DNA from 3 places in the Rahnella sp. PCH160 genome. Region 3 is predicted to be linked to each of the others. Evidence: predicted binding sites of a transcription regulator. Region 3 holds the regulator's gene; each other region holds the start of a gene.
The links. The regulator LexA, encoded in region 3, represses DNA repair genes until DNA is damaged. The targets are predictions, from matches to a motif close to TNCTGTATGTACATACAGNA.

Region 1: the regulator LexA is predicted to act here: its motif matches at 4,143-4,162, upstream of ACM5QY_RS19365 (metal-dependent hydrolase).
Region 2: the regulator LexA is predicted to act here: its motif matches at 1,859-1,878, upstream of dinB (DNA polymerase IV).

What each region holds. Positions count from the first base shown of each region.
Region 1 is NZ_JBLOGT010000001.1:4,161,593-4,168,346, forward strand. Features, by position in the region: gene ACM5QY_RS19340 (fructosamine kinase family protein) at 1-519, shown strand, start outside; gene ACM5QY_RS19345 (YniB family protein) at 624-1,175, opposite strand; gene hxpB (hexitol phosphatase HxpB) at 1,382-2,047, shown strand; gene kduI (5-dehydro-4-deoxy-D-glucuronate isomerase) at 2,353-3,189, shown strand; gene kduD (2-dehydro-3-deoxy-D-gluconate 5-dehydrogenase KduD) at 3,267-4,028, shown strand; gene ACM5QY_RS19365 (metal-dependent hydrolase) at 4,181-4,738, shown strand; gene ACM5QY_RS19370 (L-cystine transporter) at 4,926-6,317, shown strand; gene kdgR (DNA-binding transcriptional regulator KdgR) at 6,394-6,754, opposite strand, start outside.
Region 2 is NZ_JBLOGT010000001.1:2,017,730-2,024,483, forward strand. Features, by position in the region: gene lpcA (D-sedoheptulose 7-phosphate isomerase) at 1-122, shown strand, start outside; gene ACM5QY_RS09440 (class II glutamine amidotransferase) at 149-916, shown strand; gene dpaA (peptidoglycan meso-diaminopimelic acid protein amidase) at 887-1,612, opposite strand; gene dinB (DNA polymerase IV) at 1,893-2,951, shown strand; gene pepD (beta-Ala-His dipeptidase) at 2,993-4,453, opposite strand; gene gpt (xanthine phosphoribosyltransferase) at 4,748-5,206, shown strand; gene frsA (esterase FrsA) at 5,433-6,683, shown strand; gene crl (sigma factor-binding protein Crl) at 6,747-6,754, shown strand, end outside.
Region 3 is NZ_JBLOGT010000001.1:1,340,272-1,347,025, forward strand. Features, by position in the region: gene psiE (phosphate-starvation-inducible protein PsiE) at 1-50, shown strand, start outside; partial or broken gene ubiC (chorismate lyase) at 140-649, shown strand; gene ubiA (4-hydroxybenzoate octaprenyltransferase) at 708-1,586, shown strand; gene plsB (glycerol-3-phosphate 1-O-acyltransferase PlsB) at 1,672-4,152, opposite strand; gene ACM5QY_RS06175 (diacylglycerol kinase) at 4,291-4,659, shown strand; gene lexA (transcriptional repressor LexA) at 4,779-5,387, shown strand; gene ACM5QY_RS06185 (CsbD family protein) at 5,729-5,938, shown strand; gene zur (zinc uptake transcriptional repressor Zur) at 6,107-6,616, opposite strand.

The DNA.
Region 1 (6,754 bases), 2.8 Mb from region 3:
GAGCAACTGCAATTCGGCCTGGATTTCGATAATGAGCTGGCGACCCTGCCGCAACCCAACAGCTGGCAGCGACGCTGGGCGACATTTTTTGCCGAGCAGCGTATCGGGTGGCAGTTGCAACTGGCGGCGGAAAAAGGAATGACGTTCGGCAATATCGAAGATATCACCGCAATGGTTCATGCCCGCTTACAGAACCATCAGCCTCAGCCTTCTTTATTACACGGCGATTTGTGGCCTCACAATTGTGGTCTTTCAGAAGACGGACCGGTCATTTTCGACCCTGCCTGTTACTGGGGCGACAGGGAATGCGATCTGGCGATGCTTCCGCTGTACCCTAATGTTCCGCCGCAATTATATGACGGTTATCAGAGTAAAACACCGCTTCCTGATGACTTCATTTCAAGGCAACCTATCTACCAGCTGTATTACCTATTGAACCGCAGTAATTTATTCGGCGGGCAACATCTTGTTGTCGCACAACGCGCGGTAGAAAGACTTCTCCACCACGATATTAATTAGTCTGCTGAATGTTTTGATGGTTAAAAATAAGGCCTGAATAATGAAAAATTTCAGGCCTTATTTATGAGTAAGATAAGTCAGATTTTACAAAAAGTAATCTCAGTTCACCCGGCAATTAAACCTAATAATTTCAAAACGAAATAGGCAACCACGGCGATTACAATCGGCAGGATATAGAGCGGAAAATACTGCACCAGGATCGTATGTCTGGGTATCACAATCCGTTCTTCAATCTGCGGTCGGGTGCGCCCTTCTGCGCCCTTCGCCTGCTCAAGGATCAACTGGTCCTGAATACCTTCACGTATATGCTTCACCTGACGCGACATTCTTGCGCCGGAAGCCTGCAATGCCAGACCGACAAAAATCAGCCAGTAGATAATAAAAAACACGACGTTGGCGCTGGTCACTCCCTGCGCCAGAGCAGGCACGGGTGAGTTGTACCAAAAGACGTTGAGAAATGAGGTATTGAACTTCACCATATCAACCATTACGTGAACGAAATCCAGCATGACGGCATTAATGCCTTGCTCAGTCTTAGTATGATCATTAATAAAATTAAGCAATGAAATCAGTGTTGAAAGCAGCGCAGGGATAAAAATAATCCATCCTGCAATCCGTTTAATCACTGCCACCCGTCCGGCTTGTTGGTACGTCATGAATTCCCCTTGTTAGGACACCTAAAGCAACACGTAAGTTTACCCACAGAAAGTATTTTGCGCCCAATGTTTTAATCAGTTACTGGTGCCGCCTGTCAGAAACATAGGGTTTGTGGGTATTTTCGACGCGCCATATCAGATTTCACCCACAGAACCGGCGGTGTTAGAGTAAAGCATCAATTCACTTTTTTACGGAGTCCGCTTTCATGGCTTATGTTCGCCCTGTTAATGCAGCAATTTTCGATATGGATGGTCTGTTAATTGATTCTGAGCCCCTTTGGGTTCAGGCAGAACTGGACGTCTTCAGTAGCCTGGGCGTTGATATTTCCCAGCGGCATTTACTCCCGGATACGCTCGGGTTGCGTGTCGATCAGGTTGTCAGAATGTGGTATCAGACGCTGCCATGGAAGGGGCCGACCCAGGACGACGTGTCCGGCATGATCATCGCCCGCACCATCGAACTGGTGGAGCAAAGCCGCCCTTTACTGCCGGGGGTGACCCAGGCGCTTGAGCTGTGCCGTGACAGCGGGCTGAAGATTGGCCTCGCCTCCGCGTCTCCATTATTTATGCTCAGGGCCGTTCTGGAGATGTTTAATCTGCAATCTTATTTCCAGGTGATTACCTCGGCAGAAAACCTGCCGTACAGCAAACCGCATCCCGAAGTGTATTTGCTTGCTGCCGGAGAATTACAGGTTGATCCTCTGAATTGTGTGACCCTCGAAGATTCCTTCAACGGAATGATCGCAACGAAAGCTGCACGCATGCGTTCGATTGTCGTTCCCGCCAGTGAGTACCGCGACGATCCTCGCTGGGCGCTTGCTGACACGAAACTGGCAACGCTTGAAGCTTTAATGCCTGCACATATCCTCTGATAACTCGCCTCAGGTAAACCGGCGCAGAAATATCACGCTTCTGCGCCGTTGCCTGTCCCCGTCGTACTTCGCATATTCCCTGCCACATTCCCCCAGCCCGCGTTTAATTCACGAACCTTGAACTGTCTCATGAAATAAATAAAACGTTATTTCATTTTTATTGAATTCACATACCAATGAACCTATGCTTTGTTTAACAAGGACGAGCCGGGAGCTCTCCTGCTTCTGTACGCTGTCACTGCCACGCAACGGTCAGACTCGCCCGGCAAGTTCTCCTTTATCGCAATCTTATCAGGGGCTCCTACATGCAAGTTCGTCAAAGCATTCACAGCGATCACGCAAAAACGCTTGATACCGCAGAATTACGCCGCGAATTTCTTATTGAGAAAATATTCGAGAAAAACACCTACACCATGACCTACAGCCACATCGACCGCATTATCGTCGGTGGCGTGATGCCAGTGGAAAAATCAGTCTCGGTGGGCGATGAAGTCGGCAAGCAACTGGGCGTAAGCTATTTCCTCGAACGCCGCGAACTGGGGGTGATCAACATCGGCGAGCCGGGGCTTATCGTGGTGGACGGAACAACTTACGAAATTGGGCATGAAGAAGCGTTGTACGTCGGCAAAGGCGCTAAACACGTTGAGTTCAGTAGCATTGATACCGCGAGACCCGCCAAGTTTTATTACAACAGCGCCCCTGCACACACAATATTCCCCAACAAAAAGATCACGCTGGCCGAAGCGTCGCCACAAACCATTGGCGATGCGGCCAGCAGCAACCGCCGCACAATTAATAAATTTATCGTGCCTGCCGTTTTGGAAACCTGCCAACTGACGATGGGATTAACGAAGCTCGAAGAAGGCAGCCTGTGGAACACCATGCCTTGTCATACCCACGAGCGTCGTATGGAGGTGTATTTCTACTTCAATATGGAAGAAGAAACCGCCGTTTTTCACATGATGGGACTGCCGCAGGAAACACGCCATCTGCTGGTTCATAACGAGCAAGCGGTCATCTCCCCGAGCTGGTCAATTCATGCCGGTGTGGGCACGAAAAACTATACCTTCATCTGGGGCATGGTCGGCGAAAATCAGGTTTTTGACGACATGGATCACGTCAAAGTCAGTGAATTGCGCTAACTCTCATGCTCAGCTGCACGGCGGCGGAGCAAATTATCCTTTAATGGCCAACGTGCCGTGCAAAAGAGACTTTGAATATGATCCTCAACGCGTTTGAATTAAGCGGTAAAGTCGCTATCGTGACCGGCTGTAACACCGGGCTGGGTCAGGGTATGGCGCAGGGACTGGCACAGGCCGGTTGCGATATCGTAGGCATCAATGTTTCAGCGCCAAACGAAACGGCCGAAAAAGTCACAGCGACCGGCCGCCGGTTCCTCGATCTTCGCGCCGACCTGAGCAGTATTGCGGGCATTCCCGAACTCATCGAAAAAGCAATCAGCAAGTTTGGTCATATCGATATTCTGGTGAACAATGCCGGTATTATCCGCCGCGAAGACGCTATCGATTTCAGCGAGAAAAACTGGGACGACGTCATGAACGTGAACAGCAAGACGCTGTTTTTCATGTCTCAGGCCGTGGCAAAACAGTTCATCAAACAAGGTACCGGCGGTAAGATCATTAACATCGCCTCTATGCTTTCCTATCAGGGCGGCATCCGCGTTCCTTCCTATACGGCATCAAAAAGTGCCGTCATGGGCATCACACGACTGATGGCTAACGAATGGGCGAAACATAACGTCAATGTTAACGCCATTGCGCCAGGTTATATGGCGACTAACAACACCGAGCAATTACGTGCTGACGGAGACCGCAGCAAGGAAATTCTTGATCGCATCCCCGCCGGGCGCTGGGGTTTGCCGGAAGATGTCATGGGGCCGGTGGTGTTTCTGGCATCGAAAGCCTCTGATTACGTCAACGGGTATACGATTGCCGTTGATGGCGGCTGGCTGGCGCGGTAACAGGTCAATAAGTGACAATCAAAAGGCGTATTTTTATACGTCTTTTCCTTTTTTATCATGCCGTTGACAATTAGTTACAGGGTGTCTCTTCCAAGATTGTGACAGTTTCACTTATACTGGATAAAATAACAGTTATCCAGTTCGGACGCGTCATGACGGCGGAAGGCCATCTCATTTTTTCAATTGCCTGTGCAGTATTTGCGAAAAAGGCACAGCTTTCTCCGGAACTGGCTCACGGTGACTGGTGGCATATTATTCCAGGGTCGCTGCTCACCTGTCTGCTGCCCGACATTGACCATCCAAAATCCCTGATTGGCCAACGCCTGAAATGGATTTCCGCCCCGATTGCGCGGGCTTTTGGCCACCGTGGATTCACGCATAGCTTGCTGGCTGTCGCCGGAGGGATTTTCCTGCTGCGCACCCATTTCCCACAAGACTGGGTGATCCCCATCGATGCCTTTCACGCCATGATTATCGGCTATCTGAGCCATATCCTGGCCGATATGCTGACGCCTGCGGGCGTTCCTTTATTATGGCCGTGTCGCTGGCGTTTCCGCCTGCCTCTCATTAATAGCCAAAAAGGCAATCAGCTGGAACGCACATTGTGTCTGATGCTGGTCGGGCTGACTCTTTTCTGGCCTGACTGGACGCCCATTATTGGTGCAATAAATCCCGAAATTTTTAACCATATTCTAAAACTCTTTATCTGAGTAGCATAAGATATCGGCTATTTGGCGAAAATTAATACGAATAAAGAAGAAAAGTTATAAAGCATTCCTTTTGGATATAAATGATCGGGCACCCAACTGATATTCTTCCCCCCAATGCTATGGGATGGTGCAACCCCTTGCGGGAACACCCGTTTTAATGATCAAAATTATAAGTTTGGAGTCTGGTATGAATTTTCCGCTCGTGATTAACGTAGTGGTTTTCGTTGCCCTCCTTTTGCTGCTGGGGCAAACACGCCACAAGCAATGGAGTCTGGCAAAAAAAGTTTTAGCAGGTCTGGCACTGGGTGTTTTGTTTGGGCTGGCGCTGCAACTGATTTATGGTTCTGACGATCCTGTTCTGAAAACATCGATTACCTGGTTCAACATCGTCGGAAACGGCTACGTTCAGCTGCTGCAAATGATTGTTATGCCGCTGGTCTTTGTCTCGATTCTGAGCGCCGTGGCGAAATTACATAATGCCTCTTCGCTGGGTAAAATCAGTTTCCTGACCATCGGTACACTGCTGTTTACTACGCTTATTGCCTCTCTGGTGGGTATTTTCGTCACCGGTCTGTTCGGTCTGACGGCGGACGGTCTGGTACAGGGAACCCAGGAAACCGCGCGTCTGACCGCAATCCAGTCTAACTACGTAGGCAAAGTGGCTGACCTGAGCGTTCCTCAGCTGATTCTTTCCTTTATTCCTAAGAACCCGTTTGCTGATCTGACCGGTGCAAGCCCGACGTCCATCATCAGCGTGGTTATCTTCGCCGCCTTTGTTGGCGTTGCGGCGCTTCAGCTGGTTAAAGATGATGCAGAGAAAGGCCCGCGCGTTCTGGCATTCATCGATACCTTGCAGGCCTGGGTGATGAAACTCGTTCGCCTGGTCATGAAGCTCACCCCATATGGCGTTCTGGCACTGATGACCAAAGTGGTTGCCGGTTCCAACATACAGGACATTATGAAGCTGGGCAGTTTCGTGGTGGCGTCTTACCTCGGTTTGGCCATTATGTTCGTGATCCACGCTGTACTGCTGTCTTTCACCGGCGTTAACCCGGCGAAATTCTTCCATAAAGTCTGGCCGGTGCTGACCTTCGCATTCACCAGCCGTTCCAGCGCAGCCACTATTCCGCTAAGCGTTGAAGCACAAACGCGTCGCCTGGGTATCCCCGAATCGATCGCCAGCTTCGCGGCCTCTTTTGGTGCCACTATCGGGCAGAATGGTTGTGCCGGTCTATACCCGACAATGCTGGCCGTCATGGTCGCGCCGACTGTCGGCATCAACCCGTTTGATCCGGTCTGGATTGCCACACTGGTCGGGATTGTCACCCTGAGTTCCGCCGGTGTTGCCGGTGTGGGCGGCGGCGCGACTTTCGCAGCGCTTATTGTGTTGCCTGCAATGGGCCTGCCGGTCACGTTGGTTGCGCTGTTGATTTCCGTCGAGCCACTGATTGATATGGGCCGTACAGCACTGAACGTAAGTGGTTCAATGACTGCCGGGACAATCACCAGCCAGTTGCTGAAACAGACAGATAAAACGGTGATGGATTCTGAAGAAACTGCCGAACTGGCGCATCGCTGATCCCGGTTCGTTCAAAACAAAAAACCGAAGCCATCTGGCTTCGGTTTTTTTATGCCTGCATTATTGATACAAAAATTCAGAACGGATAGTCGTTAAAACCAATTTGCTCTGAGATATTGCGCGCAGCGGTATGCAACATTTCGACGTAGTGTGCTTTGCTTTCCTCTGAAAAACGGATAGTTGGGAAAGAAATACTCAGGCCGGCGATCACCACGCCAAAACGGTCAAACACGGGAACCGCGATGCAGCGAAGCCCCTGTTCCTGCTCTTCATTATCTTCGCCGTAACCTTGCACACGCACCTGATCGAGCGCTGTCTGCAAATCAGCGACATTCATGATGGTGTTTTCAGTGCTACGCGTGAACTCAATTTCCTGCAACAGCGCGCTGACTTCGGCTTTATCACCCCAGGCCAGAAGCACTTTACCGATAGCAGTT
Region 2 (6,754 bases), 680 kb from region 3:
GTTCCGCAGACGTGGAAATCCGCGTGCCGCATTTTGGCTTCGCTGACCGCGTGCAGGAAATCCACATTAAAGTCATTCATATTTTAATTCTCTTGATCGAAAAAGAGATGGCGAAGGCGTAAGGCCTTTGTTGTAAAGGAGGCGGGAAATGTGCGAATTGCTCGGGATGAGCGCTAACGTGCCAACTGATATTTGTTTCAGTTTCAGCGGATTAGTGCAGCGCGGTGGCGGGACAGGTCCGCATAAAGACGGCTGGGGCATTACCTTTTACGAGGGGAATGGCTGTCGTACTTTTAAAGATCCGATGCCGAGTTTTAATTCGCCTATCGCCCGCCTTGTTCAGGAATACCCGATCAAATCCTGCGCGGTGATTTCCCATATTCGTCAGGCAAACCGTGGCGAAGTGGCGCTGGAAAATACCCATCCGTTTACCCGTGAGCTGTGGGGCCATAACTGGACTTACGCGCACAACGGTCAGCTTCGCGGTTACCGTCAGCTTGATACCGGCACGCTGCGCCCGATCGGCCAGACCGACAGTGAATACGCGTTTTGCTGGTTGCTGCATAAACTCACTCAGCGATATCCGCGCCGTCCTGCAAGCTGGCCGCCCGTGTTTCGGTATATTGCGTCGCTGGCGGATGAGTTACGGCAGAAGGGTGTGTTTAATATGCTGTTGTCGGACGGGCATTTTGTGATGGCCTATTGTTCGACCAATCTGCACTGGATCACGCGGCGTGCGCCTTTCGGAAAGGCAACGTTGTTGGATCAGGATGTGGAAATTGATTTTCAGCAGCAGACGACACCGGATGATGTCGTCACCGTGATTGCCACGCAACCGCTGACGGCAAACGAAACCTGGAACAAAATTGCTCCAGGTGAATTCGCATTATTTCACCGGGGCGAACGCCAGCTGTGAAGGCAGCGGGATGTTTGACAACGGTTGCAGTACTTCATATTGCCCGTTAGTCACCACGACATTTGGTGGCTGATGGTGCTTCTCAAAGTACGCAAATCCCGGCTGTAGCTGACGCCAGAACGTGATGTAGCTTGAGTTTTTGTGCGACTGCATATTAGCATCGGTCATCTTGAACGGATAAATGCTGATCTGCACGTTGCGCTGGCCGAACTGGAAAGCTGCCTGCACGTAGGTGAAAATTTCATCCATATAACCGTCAGTCATCGCGTAGCAACCAATAGATTTGCAGTTGCCGTGGATCATCAGATATTTACCTGAATAGCCCTGTGAGATGTCATACGCGTTCGGGAAACCGATGTTGATGGCGCGATAAAAGCGGCTGTCCGGCTTCAGGTGGTGAATATCCACGTTGTAAAAACCTTCCGGGCTTTTAAAATCCCCTTCACGACGTTTATTTCCTAAACCGCCAGAAAAATCGCAGATGCCGTAGGTGCCGATCAGACGAAATTCGCCGTCGAGCTGTGCATACAATTCGAGTTTACGTTCTTGTTTGAAAATCTGGATATAAACGGGAGCACCTAACAATTGTTTTTTAAGCGCCGCGTTTACCGGGACAGCATCGCTGGCCACGGCGTAATTTGCTGTAAATAAAGGCAAACTGAGGAGCATCGCAAGAAACAGCGCGATTCTGATCATTCTAAGTCCTGCTCGATAATAATTTTGATTATTTTGTCTACAGATGAACTGCCTGTAAGACGCCACTGATTTTCTTCTTATGTACTGCCTGTCTGAAACGTTGCCATATTAATACTGATTATTTTTTTAGCAATCACCAAATATTGAATAATCAGTTTAAGGAATGTAAATACTTTCTGTTGCCATTAATGGTGATTAATTAAGTCAAATTAACCGTCATTTTCTGTGTTTGAAATCTCCCGATTCAACTGTATACTTATACAGTCATCAGGGGAGGGCTATGCGTAAAATCATTCATGTGGATATGGACTGCTTTTTCGCGGCCGTCGAGATGCGCGATGATCCTTCACTGCGCGACATTCCTATCGCCATCGGTGGTAGCCGCGACCGGCGTGGCGTCATCAGCACCGCCAATTACCCCGCACGCAAATTCGGCGTACACAGCGCGATGCCGACCGGAATGGCGCTCAAGCTTTGCCCGCACCTGAAGGTCATTCCCGGCAGAATGGAGGCGTATAAAGAAGCCTCAAATCACATCCGCGAAATCTTTGCGCGTTATACGCCATTGATCGAACCGTTGTCACTCGACGAAGCTTATCTGGATGTTTCAGACTCGACGCAGTGCAACGGTTCGGCGACGCTGATTGCCGCTGAAATCCGTCAGGCGATTTTTGACGAAATCAATCTGACGGCCTCGGCGGGCATTGCGCCCATCAAATTTCTGGCGAAAATTGCCTCCGACCTGAATAAACCCAACGGCCAGTTTGTGATTACGCCAGACAACGTTGAGGCCTTTTTACAGGATCTGCCGCTGAGTAAAATTCCCGGCGTCGGCAAAGTCACTGCCCAGCGTTTGCAGGAACAGGGCCTGATAACCTGTGGCGATGTTCAGCATTATGATTTAGCGAAGTTGCTCAAGCGCTTTGGTAAATTTGGCCGCGTGCTGTGGGAGCGTTGTCAGGGCATCGACGAGCGTGAAATTTCGGCTGAGCGGCTGCGGAAATCCGTCGGCGTTGAACGCACGCTGGCGGAAGACATTCACAGTTGGGAAGAGTGCGTGGCGCTGATCGAGCGTTTGTATCCTGAATTGCATACGCGTCTGAGCCGGGTCAGCCCGGATTTACGCATCGCAAGGCAGGGCGTGAAACTCAAATTCCATGATTTCCAGCAGACCACTCAGGAACACATCTGGCCGGTGCTCAATAAAGAAGATTTACTGAAAGTCGCGCGTGAAGCCTGGGAACAGCGGCGCGGCGGGCGAGGTGTGCGTCTGGTCGGGTTGCATGTCACGTTGCAGGATCCGCAGATAGAGCGGCAGTTGTTACTGCCGTGGGAGTGACTGTAGCTCCTCCCTCTTCGCTGGGGGAGGAGCTAAAACAATTACTTACGTTCAGGAATCGCTTTCAGCAGTGCTGTCAGCAGTTTCCAGTACAGCTCAACGCTGGCGATTTCAACCTGCTCATCCGGCGAGTGTGGCCCGGTGATGGTTGGCCCGATGGAAACCATGTCCATGTCCGGGTACGGTTTTTTGAACAGACCGCATTCCAGACCGGCGTGGATCACCATGATGTTCGGGGTTTTGCTGAACAGCGTTTCGTACGTTTCACGAACCAGTGTCATCACCGCAGAGCTTGGTTCAGGTTTCCAGCCAGGGTAGCTGCCTTTTGCCAGGCTTTTCGCACCCGCCAGTTCACCCAGCGAATTCAGCATACTGACGACGTATTCTTTGCCACTGTCGATAAGAGAACGGATCAGGCTGTTGATCGCCACTTCATCATCTTTCATGGTAACAACGCCAACGTTCAGGGAGGTTTCCACCACGCCTTTCACGTCATCACTCATGCGGATCACGCCGTTTGGTGTGGCGTTCAGCAGTGCAATGAATTTGCCCTGACTGTCTTTGCTCAGCGCTTTCGCCGTACTTTCTGCCGCTTCAACGACGAAAGCGATTTTCTTCTCAACCGCAGACAGTTCGAACTGAATCGTTGCCAGGAATTCCTGTGCAGCGGTTCTCAGTGCGTCCGCTTTATCGGCTGAGATCGCCAGCGTCGCGATAGCTTCGCGAGGAATAGCGTTACGCAGCGTGCCGCCGGTGAAGTCCAGCAGACGCAGACCGAGTGTGTCAGCGTGTTCAGACAGGAAACGCGCCAGCAGTTTGCTTGCGTTGCCCAGACCAAGGTGGATATCAGCGCCGGAGTGGCCGCCTTTCAGGCCTTTCAGCGTCAGTTTCAGCGTGGTGAAACCGGCCGGAACCGCTTCGCGGCTCAGTGGCAGCGTGGCGGTAAAATCAATCCCGCCGGCGCAACCCATGTAGATTTCGCCTTCGGTTTCAGAATCGGTGTTGATCAGAATCTCAGACTGTAACCAGTCCGGTTGCAGGCCAAATGCGCCCGCCATGCCGGTTTCTTCGGTCATGGTCAGCAGAACTTCCAGCGGGCCGTGTTCTACACTGTCATCAGCCAGAACCGCCAGTGCAGAAGCCAGGCCGATACCGTTGTCAGCGCCCAGCGTGGTGCCGCGGGCTTTTACCCAACCGTCTTCGATAAACGGCTGAATCGGATCTTTAGTGAAATCGTGTACAGTATCGTTGTTTTTCTGCGGCACCATATCGAGGTGCGCCTGCAGGGCAACGGCTTTGCGGTTTTCCATGCCTTGGGTGGCCGGTTTGCGCAGCAAAATGTTGCCAACTTCATCACGCTCAGCGTGGATGCCCTTTTCCTGAGCCCATTCAACGATGTGTTTTGCCAGCGCTTCTTCATGGTAAGAAGGGTGCGGAATTGAACATACTTTGGCAAAAATATCCCACAACGGTTGAGGCGAAAGCTGAGACAGTTCAGACACTATAAGTCTCCTGTAACAGTCAGCTCATTCAGGCTCCATTTGCAGGGGAACTGACTGAGATGCTGTAGGTTTAAGGTTAAGTTATCCCCGCCAGACTGTGTGGCGAGTGGCCTGACAGAATATCACTTAATCTTAACCTGTGCGCGGGCGCGGGGAGAAAATACGGGTTTTTTGCGGGCTGGCGGTACTATAACCGCTGGTTTTTGTAGGCTGGACTCACTATAATCCTGCGCAACCTTTTTTCCCCTCGAATACATTTTTAGAAGCCGTCAATTCACTGGCTGGGATACCTTTATGAGCGAAAAATACGTTGTAACCTGGGACATGCTGCAAATCCACGCCCGCACGATGGCTAAACGCCTGCTGCCGGCAGAACAATGGAAAGGCATTATTGCCGTCAGCCGTGGCGGTCTTGTTCCTGCAGCGTTGCTGGCTCGCGAACTGTGCATCCGTCATGTGGATACCGTGTGTATCTCCAGCTACGACCATGACAACCAGCGCGAAATGCAAGTGCTGAAACGCGCAGAAGGCGACGGTGAAGGTTTCATCGTCATCGACGATCTGGTCGATACCGGCGGCACCGCCAAAGCGATCCGCGAAATGTATCCGAAAGCGCATTTCATCACGATCTTCGCCAAACCTGCCGGTGCGCCGCTGGTTGACGATTATGTGATCGATATCCCGCAGAACACCTGGATCGAACAGCCGTGGGATATGGGCGTGGTGTTTGTCCCGCCATTGGTTGGCAAATAAATCCTCGTCATCCTTCGCGCCGCCTTGATACAGCACGAATGATTTAGAGGATGCAGTGACTTTCTTTTAACGCCTGGCTCATTGCCGGGCGTTTTGCTTTTGTTGACTTGAAATCCTTTCCGCTTGACCTCACTCCTGTCTTGTCGCAACGTGGGCGGGTTATAATCCCTGCCTGAAATGTTCGCCTGCGGGCGGAAAGCTGCTTGCTAACGGAGGATCTCGCATCATGGCTCCAGCCAATCTCACGGAAAAACTGTTCAAACCGTCATTCAAATATCCGGAAACCTCGACACTGGTTCATCGCGTTCATCATCACAATACGCACCCGCCGATGCACTCAGCGCTGGAAGGTGACACGGTGAATTGCTGGTACCGGACAATCAACCGTCTGATGTGGCTGTGGCGTGGCGTTGATCCACTGGAAGTGGAAGAAGTGCTGTCGCGGATTGCCGTTTCCAAAGCTGAGCACAGCGACCCGTTATTGCTCGATACCGTCATTGGCTATCGCAACGGTAACTGGATTTATGAATGGTCTAATCAGGCGATGGTCTGGCAACAAAAAGCGGTGGAAGAGCAAGACGCCAACCTCGCCAGTGAATACTGGCTGAACGCCGCGAACCTTTACAGCATTGCCGGTTATCCGCATCTGAAAGGCGACACGCTGGCCGAACAGGCGGAAGTGCTGGCCAATAAAGCGTTTGAGAAATCCTCCGAACATTCGCCGTATCAGCTGAAAGAGCTGGAATTCAAAATCCCGGGCGGCGCGCCGATCACCGGTTTCCTGCATCTGCCTAACGAAGGCAAAGCGCCGTTCCCGACGGTCATGGTGTGTGGCGGTCTGGACACCTTACAGAGTGACCATCAGCGCCTGTTCCGGTCTTATCTCGCGCCGATGGGCATTGCGATGCTGACCATCGACATGCCGTCGATCGGTTTTTCCTCAAAATGGAAACTGACGCAGGACACCAGCTTCCTGCATCAGCAGGTTCTCATGCAGCTTTCTGATGTGCCGTGGGTGGATGCGAGTCGCGTCAGCCTGCTGGGTTACCGCTTTGGGGCGAACGTCGCCGTGCGGCTGGCGTATCTTGAACCGCGCCGCGTGCGGGCTGTGGCGACGCTGGGCGCACTGGTGCATACGCTGCTGAGCGACCCGAAATGTCAGGAACAGGTGCCGGATATGTACATGGATGTGCTGGCGAGCCGCATCGGAATGTCAACGTCGTCCGATTCCGCGCTGAAAACCGAACTTAATCGATATTCTCTGAAAACGCAGGGGTTGTTAGGGCGCAGAACACCGACGCCAATGCTGGCCGCCTACTGGGAAAGCGATATCTTCAGCCCGAAGACCGAAGCCAGACTGATTGCGGATTCTTCCGCCGATGGCAAGCTTTTAGCCATCAAAAGTGAACCGCTTTATCAGCACTTTGACAGCGCGTTACAAGAAATTTGCGGCTGGCTGGAAAAGCATATGCGTTAACTTAATGGTTGCTAATTCTTTGCGGTTTGCTAAAAAGGATCGTCTTTCTATGGAGGTTGTACTATGACGTT
Region 3 (6,754 bases):
TGGTCGTGACACTTTATCTCGCTAACGGCGAACGTCTGCGTCGCGAATAAATGAGGCGATTACTGCCTTGCATTCATGCGCTAGAATGCGAGGCAGATAATTAATTGGGGGTATGAATGCCTCCACCCTGGAGCCGTTGATGTCTGATTCCCATTCTCCTGTACAACCCCCGATTCATTGGTTTCAAGATCTGAGCGACGTGCCTGCCGATGTTGCCGACTGGCTGATGGAAATGGGCTCCATGACCCGCCGGTTTGAAAAGCAGGGTGTTACCGTCACCGTGAAACCAAAAAACGAATGCTTTGTGAGCCGCGCTGAACTGGGTGAAAGTGAAGCGCAGCAGTTACCGGAAAGCGCCCGTTATTGGGTTCGCGAAGTGATCCTGTTTGGTGATGCCGAACCCTGGCTGCTCGGGCGCACGGTGATCCCGGAAGAAACGCTGACCGGGCCGGATCTGGCGCTGGTTGATTTAGGCACTGTGCCGCTGGGTCGTTACCTGTTTAGCGGCAACAACCTGACCCGTGATTATATTCATCTGGGGCAAATAGATACTGAGCAGGGCAGTTTGTGGGCGCGTCGCTCACGACTTTGCCTGTCGGATAAGCCCCTGCTTCTGACAGAAATTTTTCTGCCGGACTCGCCAGTTCACCGCCCGAGGGCAAAGTGGGCGAGGTATGAGTCAAACCAATCGACAAGGAGAACAGAGAGTGTCAGGAAGTATGACGCAGGGTACGTGGCGGGATTACTGCCGCCTGATGCGCATTGATAAACCGATCGGTTCTTTACTGCTGCTGTGGCCGACGCTTTGGGCGCTGTGGCTGGCCGGTGAGGGCGCGCCTTCTGCCAAAATTTTACTGGTCTTTGTGCTGGGCGTGTTCTTCATGCGTGCGGCGGGTTGTGTGGTCAATGACTACGCGGACCGTAAATTCGACGGACACGTAAAACGCACCGCTAACCGTCCTCTGCCGAGCGGTGCGATCACCGGCAAACAGGCAAAAATCTTGTTCGTCGGGCTGGTGCTGGTGTCCTTCCTGTTGGTTCTGACGCTGAACCGGATGACCATTCTGCTGTCCCTTGCGGGGCTGGCGCTGGCCTGGGTTTACCCGTTCATCAAACGGGTCAGTAACCTGCCACAGTTTGTCCTGGGCGCAGCGTTTGGCTGGGCGATCCCGATGGGTTACGCTGCTGTGAGCGGGACGCTGCCTTTGAGCTGCTGGCTGATGTTCATCGCGAACATTTGCTGGACGGTAGCATACGACACGCAATACGCGATGGTCGACCGTGATGATGATTTAAAGATTGGCGTGAAATCCACGGCGATATTATTTGGTCGTTATGACACGCTGATTATCGGTCTGTTGCAACTGGCGACACTGGTTCTGATGGGCATTATCGGCCATCTTTCCCAGCTTGGCGCACCGTTCTGGTGGTCATTGTTGCTGGCGGCAGCGCTGTTTGTGCATCAGCAAAAGCTGATTGCTAAACGTGAGCGCGATGCCTGCTTCCTGGCTTTCCGCCAGAACAACTACGTCGGGCTGGTGCTGTTCCTTGGCATCCTGATGAGTTTGTCTGCTTTCAGCTTCTGAGACATTCAGGCAATAAAAAACGCCCGGTCTTTTTATAAGCCGGGCGTTTTGCTTTATGGCGTTACCGCAATGATCTTAACGTGAATCAGTGGTCGGTATCGCGCACATCCATCTTCGGCTCAGCCGGTGGCTCAGTGGCTTGTGGCAGCTCAGAAGGCATACCGGCGCTTTCGATGGTGAGTTTGATATCCGACGTCATCAGATCGCTGAGCATGTTGTAAATCTCGCGCGTCTGTTCCTGAATCGCATCGCCGCTGTCGCTGATGTACCCTTCCGCGCGCAGCGTGCCGACCAGCGTGGAGAACACCGCTTTGTCGAAGAATTCAGGGGCGTTAATGCCGTGTAGCACGGACAAACGCTGCGCCATAATCCGGCTCTCTTTTTCCAGCGCACCGCGGTTGATGCTTGGATTGTTAGTGAGCAGGGAGAACGTAATCGCGTAGCGTTGCAGCGTTTCACGGACACCCGCCGCCAGCAGTTGTAGCGTGCGGATACGCGCCGGGTTCAGCGTCAGCTCATCGTCTTCCAGATGAATGATCTGCTGACGCGCCAGTTCCAGCGTCAGAACATCCAGAACCTGCGGGAGCTCCGCTTTATCGAAATGCATGAACAGCTCGGCTTTCAGCATCGGATAAATCAGTTCGACCTGACGCAGCAACTCAGCACGACTCACATGGCGGTGATGCATCACGATGCTGGAAATCAGCGATGGCAACACCAGCATATGGTGGATGTTGTTGCGGTAATACGTCATCAGCACTGCTTGTTCGCGCGGCAGAACAATGATGTCGCCGATGGTGTCTTTCTCGACCTGGAACTTGTTCATGTTCAGGGCGTGATCGAGCAACTGGTCGGCAGTCAGATCCGGCACCGTTGAATCGGCGTTATACGGCACGTTACGCAGCAGTTGCAGATAGCAGTCAATCTGCTCGGTGAGCTGTTCGCGGGTCAGTGAACGCTGACGCGATGCCAGCAGCGCGGTACAACACAGGTTCATGGCATTTGCCGCCGCTGAGTTGTTGATGCGCACCATAATCTGTTCTGCCAGATCCTGAACCGTTGGCGTCAGCCAGCTCGGGCGTTGCGCTTCGATAGGATCGATAGCTTCGCGCCAGGCAGGGACATGCTGGTTCAGGTACGTGGTCAGATGCAGTGGCTCACCAAAGTTCACATAACCCTGACCCAGGTTACGCAGTTTGCGTAACCCATTGAGCATTTGGGTCAGGCTTTCTTTTTCTTTGGTCGCACCGCGTAATTCTTTCGCGTAAGTACCCACTTCCATCACGTGCTCGTAACCGATGTAGATCGGTACCAGCGTGATTGGACGTGAACCGCCGCGCAGCATGGCCTGAATGGTCATTGAGAGCGTACCAGTTTTCGGTTCGAGCAAACGCCCGGTGCGCGAACGGCCGCCTTCGACAAAGTATTCGACCGAATAGCCACGGCTGAACAACTCGCCCAGATATTCACGGAATACCGTCGAATACAGTTTGTTGCCTTTGAACGTCCGGCGGATAAAGAACGCGCCCAGACGACGGAAAATCGGGCCGGCAGGCCAGAAATTCAGGTTAATACCGGCAGCAATGTGCGGAGGAACCAGCCCCTGGTGATACAGCACGTACGACAGCAACAGGTAATCCATGTGACTGCGGTGGCAGGGCACATACACAATTTCCTGACCTTCCAGCGCCAGCTGACGCACACGTTCCGCATTATTGACGTTGATGCCTTTATACAGGCGGTTCCACGTCCAGCTCAGCACGCGATCAGAAAGGCGCACGGCTTCATACGAGAAGTTAGCCGCAATCTCTTCCATCAGCGCGATGGCGTTTTGCTGGGCTTTTTCGTGTGAAATTTTCTTACTGCGCGCTTCATCTTCAATGGCTTTTTCGATGGCCTTGGACGCCAGCAGCTTATTGAACAAATCCTGACGCGCCGGCAGACGTGGGCCCACTGCCGCCAGACGCTGACGGGAGAAGTGCATACGTGCAACACGCGCCAGTTTTTGTGCGATGGTTTTGTCTGTCCCGTGCTCGGTTGCCATATAACGCAGCGAAACGGTATTGGAGAAACGGACGAAACTGTCGCGCCCCAGCCACAATACGGCGAAGAATTTCTGGATGCCGTTCAGCACGCGCAGATGCGGCGTATCGTGGCCTTCTCGACCCGGCGCACGGCCAAACATCACCGACACGGGCAGCATCTGAATGTCCAGATCCGGGTTATTGCGGTGCAAATCCAGATAATCGTGGAACAGCTTTACCGATTCCTGCTTTGGCGTGTAATAGGAGAAAACACGCGGGCCTTCGGCAATAAACACGTGGCTCGGCAGCAGCGTTCCGTCGATTTCCAGCGGGATAAGGGGATCGGGCAGATTTTCGGCCAGACATTGCGCGCGCAATGTCAGCAAATCGGCTTTGGAGTTATAAGGCAATACGTACAGAATTGGCCGGGTCGGGTCTAAGTGCAACTCGGTAACCGGATCTGAAGGTATGACCTTGCTCTTTACCAGCAATGAAAGCGGTAAATTCAATAATGTGTAATAAAGTCTACGCCAACCTGACATAAAAACGTGAAGCCTCTTGTTAGCCATTTCGCCGCAAGGATACCAGAAAGATCAGAGGAGATCTGTGGTGATGAGATACCATTAAACCGCTAAAATGCGCAAAACCCGCAGGACAATATCTCAAGGAGCAGTAACAGAATGGCGAACCAAGTCACCGGATTTACCCGCATCTATAAAGCCGCAGGTTATTCCTGGAAAGGCCTGAAGGCCGCATGGCAAAATGAAGCCGCTTTTCGGCAGGAAGCCAGTGTTGCTATCCCGCTCATTTTATTATCTTTCTGGCTGGATGTGAGCAGTATAGAACGCATCCTGCTGATCGGCTCCGTTGTGCTGGTGTGTGTGACCGAACTGCTTAACAGTGCCATAGAATCGGCGATTGACCGTATCGGGCCGGAGTTTCACGTGCTGTCAGGGCGCGCCAAAGATATTGGCTCCGCTGCCGTACTTCTGACCATCATATTGGCGATTTTTGTCTGGGTCAGCATCTTTTGGCCGCGATGGTTCTGATTTGGAATCTGCATTCCAGGAATTGCCGTTATGCCCTGTTTTTATTCAATCTTAGGTTTTCATTGGCCGTTTAGCTGTATATACTCACAGCTAGACTGTATAAACAACCAGGGGGCGGAATGAAAGCTTTAACGACCAGACAACAAGAGGTCTACGACCTTATTCGCGATCATATCTCCACCACCGGTATGCCACCGACCCGCGCAGAGATTGCATCCCGTCTCGGGTTCCGTTCCCCGAATGCGGCGGAAGAACACCTGAAAGCGCTGGCGCGTAAAGGCGTTATCGAGATCGTTTCCGGTGCGTCGCGCGGTATTCGTTTGCTGATGGAAGAAGAAGAAGGTTTACCGCTGATTGGCCGCGTTGCCGCCGGTGAACCGCTGCTGGCTCAGCAGCACATCGAAGGCCATTACCAGGTCGATCCGGCCATGTTTAAACCGAGTGCGGATTTCCTGCTGCGCGTCAGCGGGATGTCGATGCGTGATATCGGTATTCTGGATGGCGATCTGCTGGCAGTACACAAAACGCAGGATGTCCGAAATGGTCAGGTTGTCGTTGCGCGTATTGATGATGAAGTCACGGTTAAACGCCTGAAGAAACAGGGCAGTATCGTTCAGTTGTTGCCTGAGAACAGCGAATTTCAACCGATTGTGGTTGATTTGCGCGAACAGAATTTCAGCATTGAAGGTCTGGCAGTGGGCGTTATTCGTAACGGCAACTGGATCTAATCTGCGTTCAATCTTTACGTTACAGGTGCGTTAGCCGCCTCTGACGCACCTGTAAGTTCCAGCATCGCCCCGTTCGGGGCGGTGTCGTTTTATGCCCTTTCCTGAAATTTTCCCGAGAAAACCCTTTGCCTTCTGCACTGTCTGCTCACTAAATTACCGGCCTTATTCAGTAAGATAGATTCTGTCTTCACGTTATTTCCTGCTTTGGATTAATCCTAATAGTGGCTTTTATCCCTGCTTTAGGAAGATTAATTGGCATTCTCTACTAAGCTTTGAAGTGTTAAGTACGGGCTGCACACCGAATGCGCAGTTCCACAACCCAAGGTAACAGGAGATATTTTATGAATAAGGACCAAGCCGACGGTAACTGGAAGCAGTTGAAAGGCAAAGTGAAAGAACAGTGGGGCAAGCTGACTGACGACGACCTGACAGTGCTTGAAGGTAAACGTGATCAACTGGTGGGTAAGATTCAGGAGCGTTATGGCTATCAGAAGGATCAGGCCGAGAAAGAGCTCAAGGAATGGGAATCGAAAAACAAACATCACTGGTAACACGCGACTCCCCCTCGCGTATCAGTGACGTATCCTGAGAATTATTGCTCCTACCCGGAACGCATTCAGGATACGGGTACAAGGATGTACCCAACCTTTCAGTTCTGCTGCTGTAAACCCGTCCGCTTCAATTTCTTACGAAACTCCAGCTAATATAAATCTGTTTTCTCAGCGTTTTTTTACCACGATGCTGTGGTCATGTTCGCAATGGTCGTGGCTGTCGCAGGTTTCAACGACTTTGCATTCCGCACACAAGCCATGCGCTTCAACAACTGAATGACGCAGCTCAAACCCTGATTCTATCGCCAGTTTCGCCAGACGTTCTTCGATGCCGTCAGTGGTTTTCTCCGTGACCAGCCCGCAGCGGTCGCAGATAAACAGCGCGGACGTATGGCTCGGCTCTTCGAAATGATGGCAGAGAACATAGCTGTTAGCCGATTCAACCCGATGAATAAACCCTTGTTCCAGCAGGAAATCCAGCGCCCGGTAAACCGTTGGCGGCTTGGCTTGCGGCTCGCTGACGCGCAGCAGATCCAGCAAATCATAGGCGCTGATGGCACCGGGTTGTTGCGCCATCAGTCGCAAAACTTCCAGCCGCTGTGGCGTAAGACGAACATTGCGCTGCTGGCAAAGTTCTTCAGCTTGTGAAAGTAATTTTTCCGGATTATTCAGGGTCATAGCAACATTCTCTGAGCGCAGATTGGGATGAATAGGCCACATCATGCAGCCATTCTTAATTTTATCATGCTTCAGCCAGATCGACGAATTATGCGCCGTTCAGTTGTGAGGGCGCGCGGGAGAGTTAGCCCGTTAAAC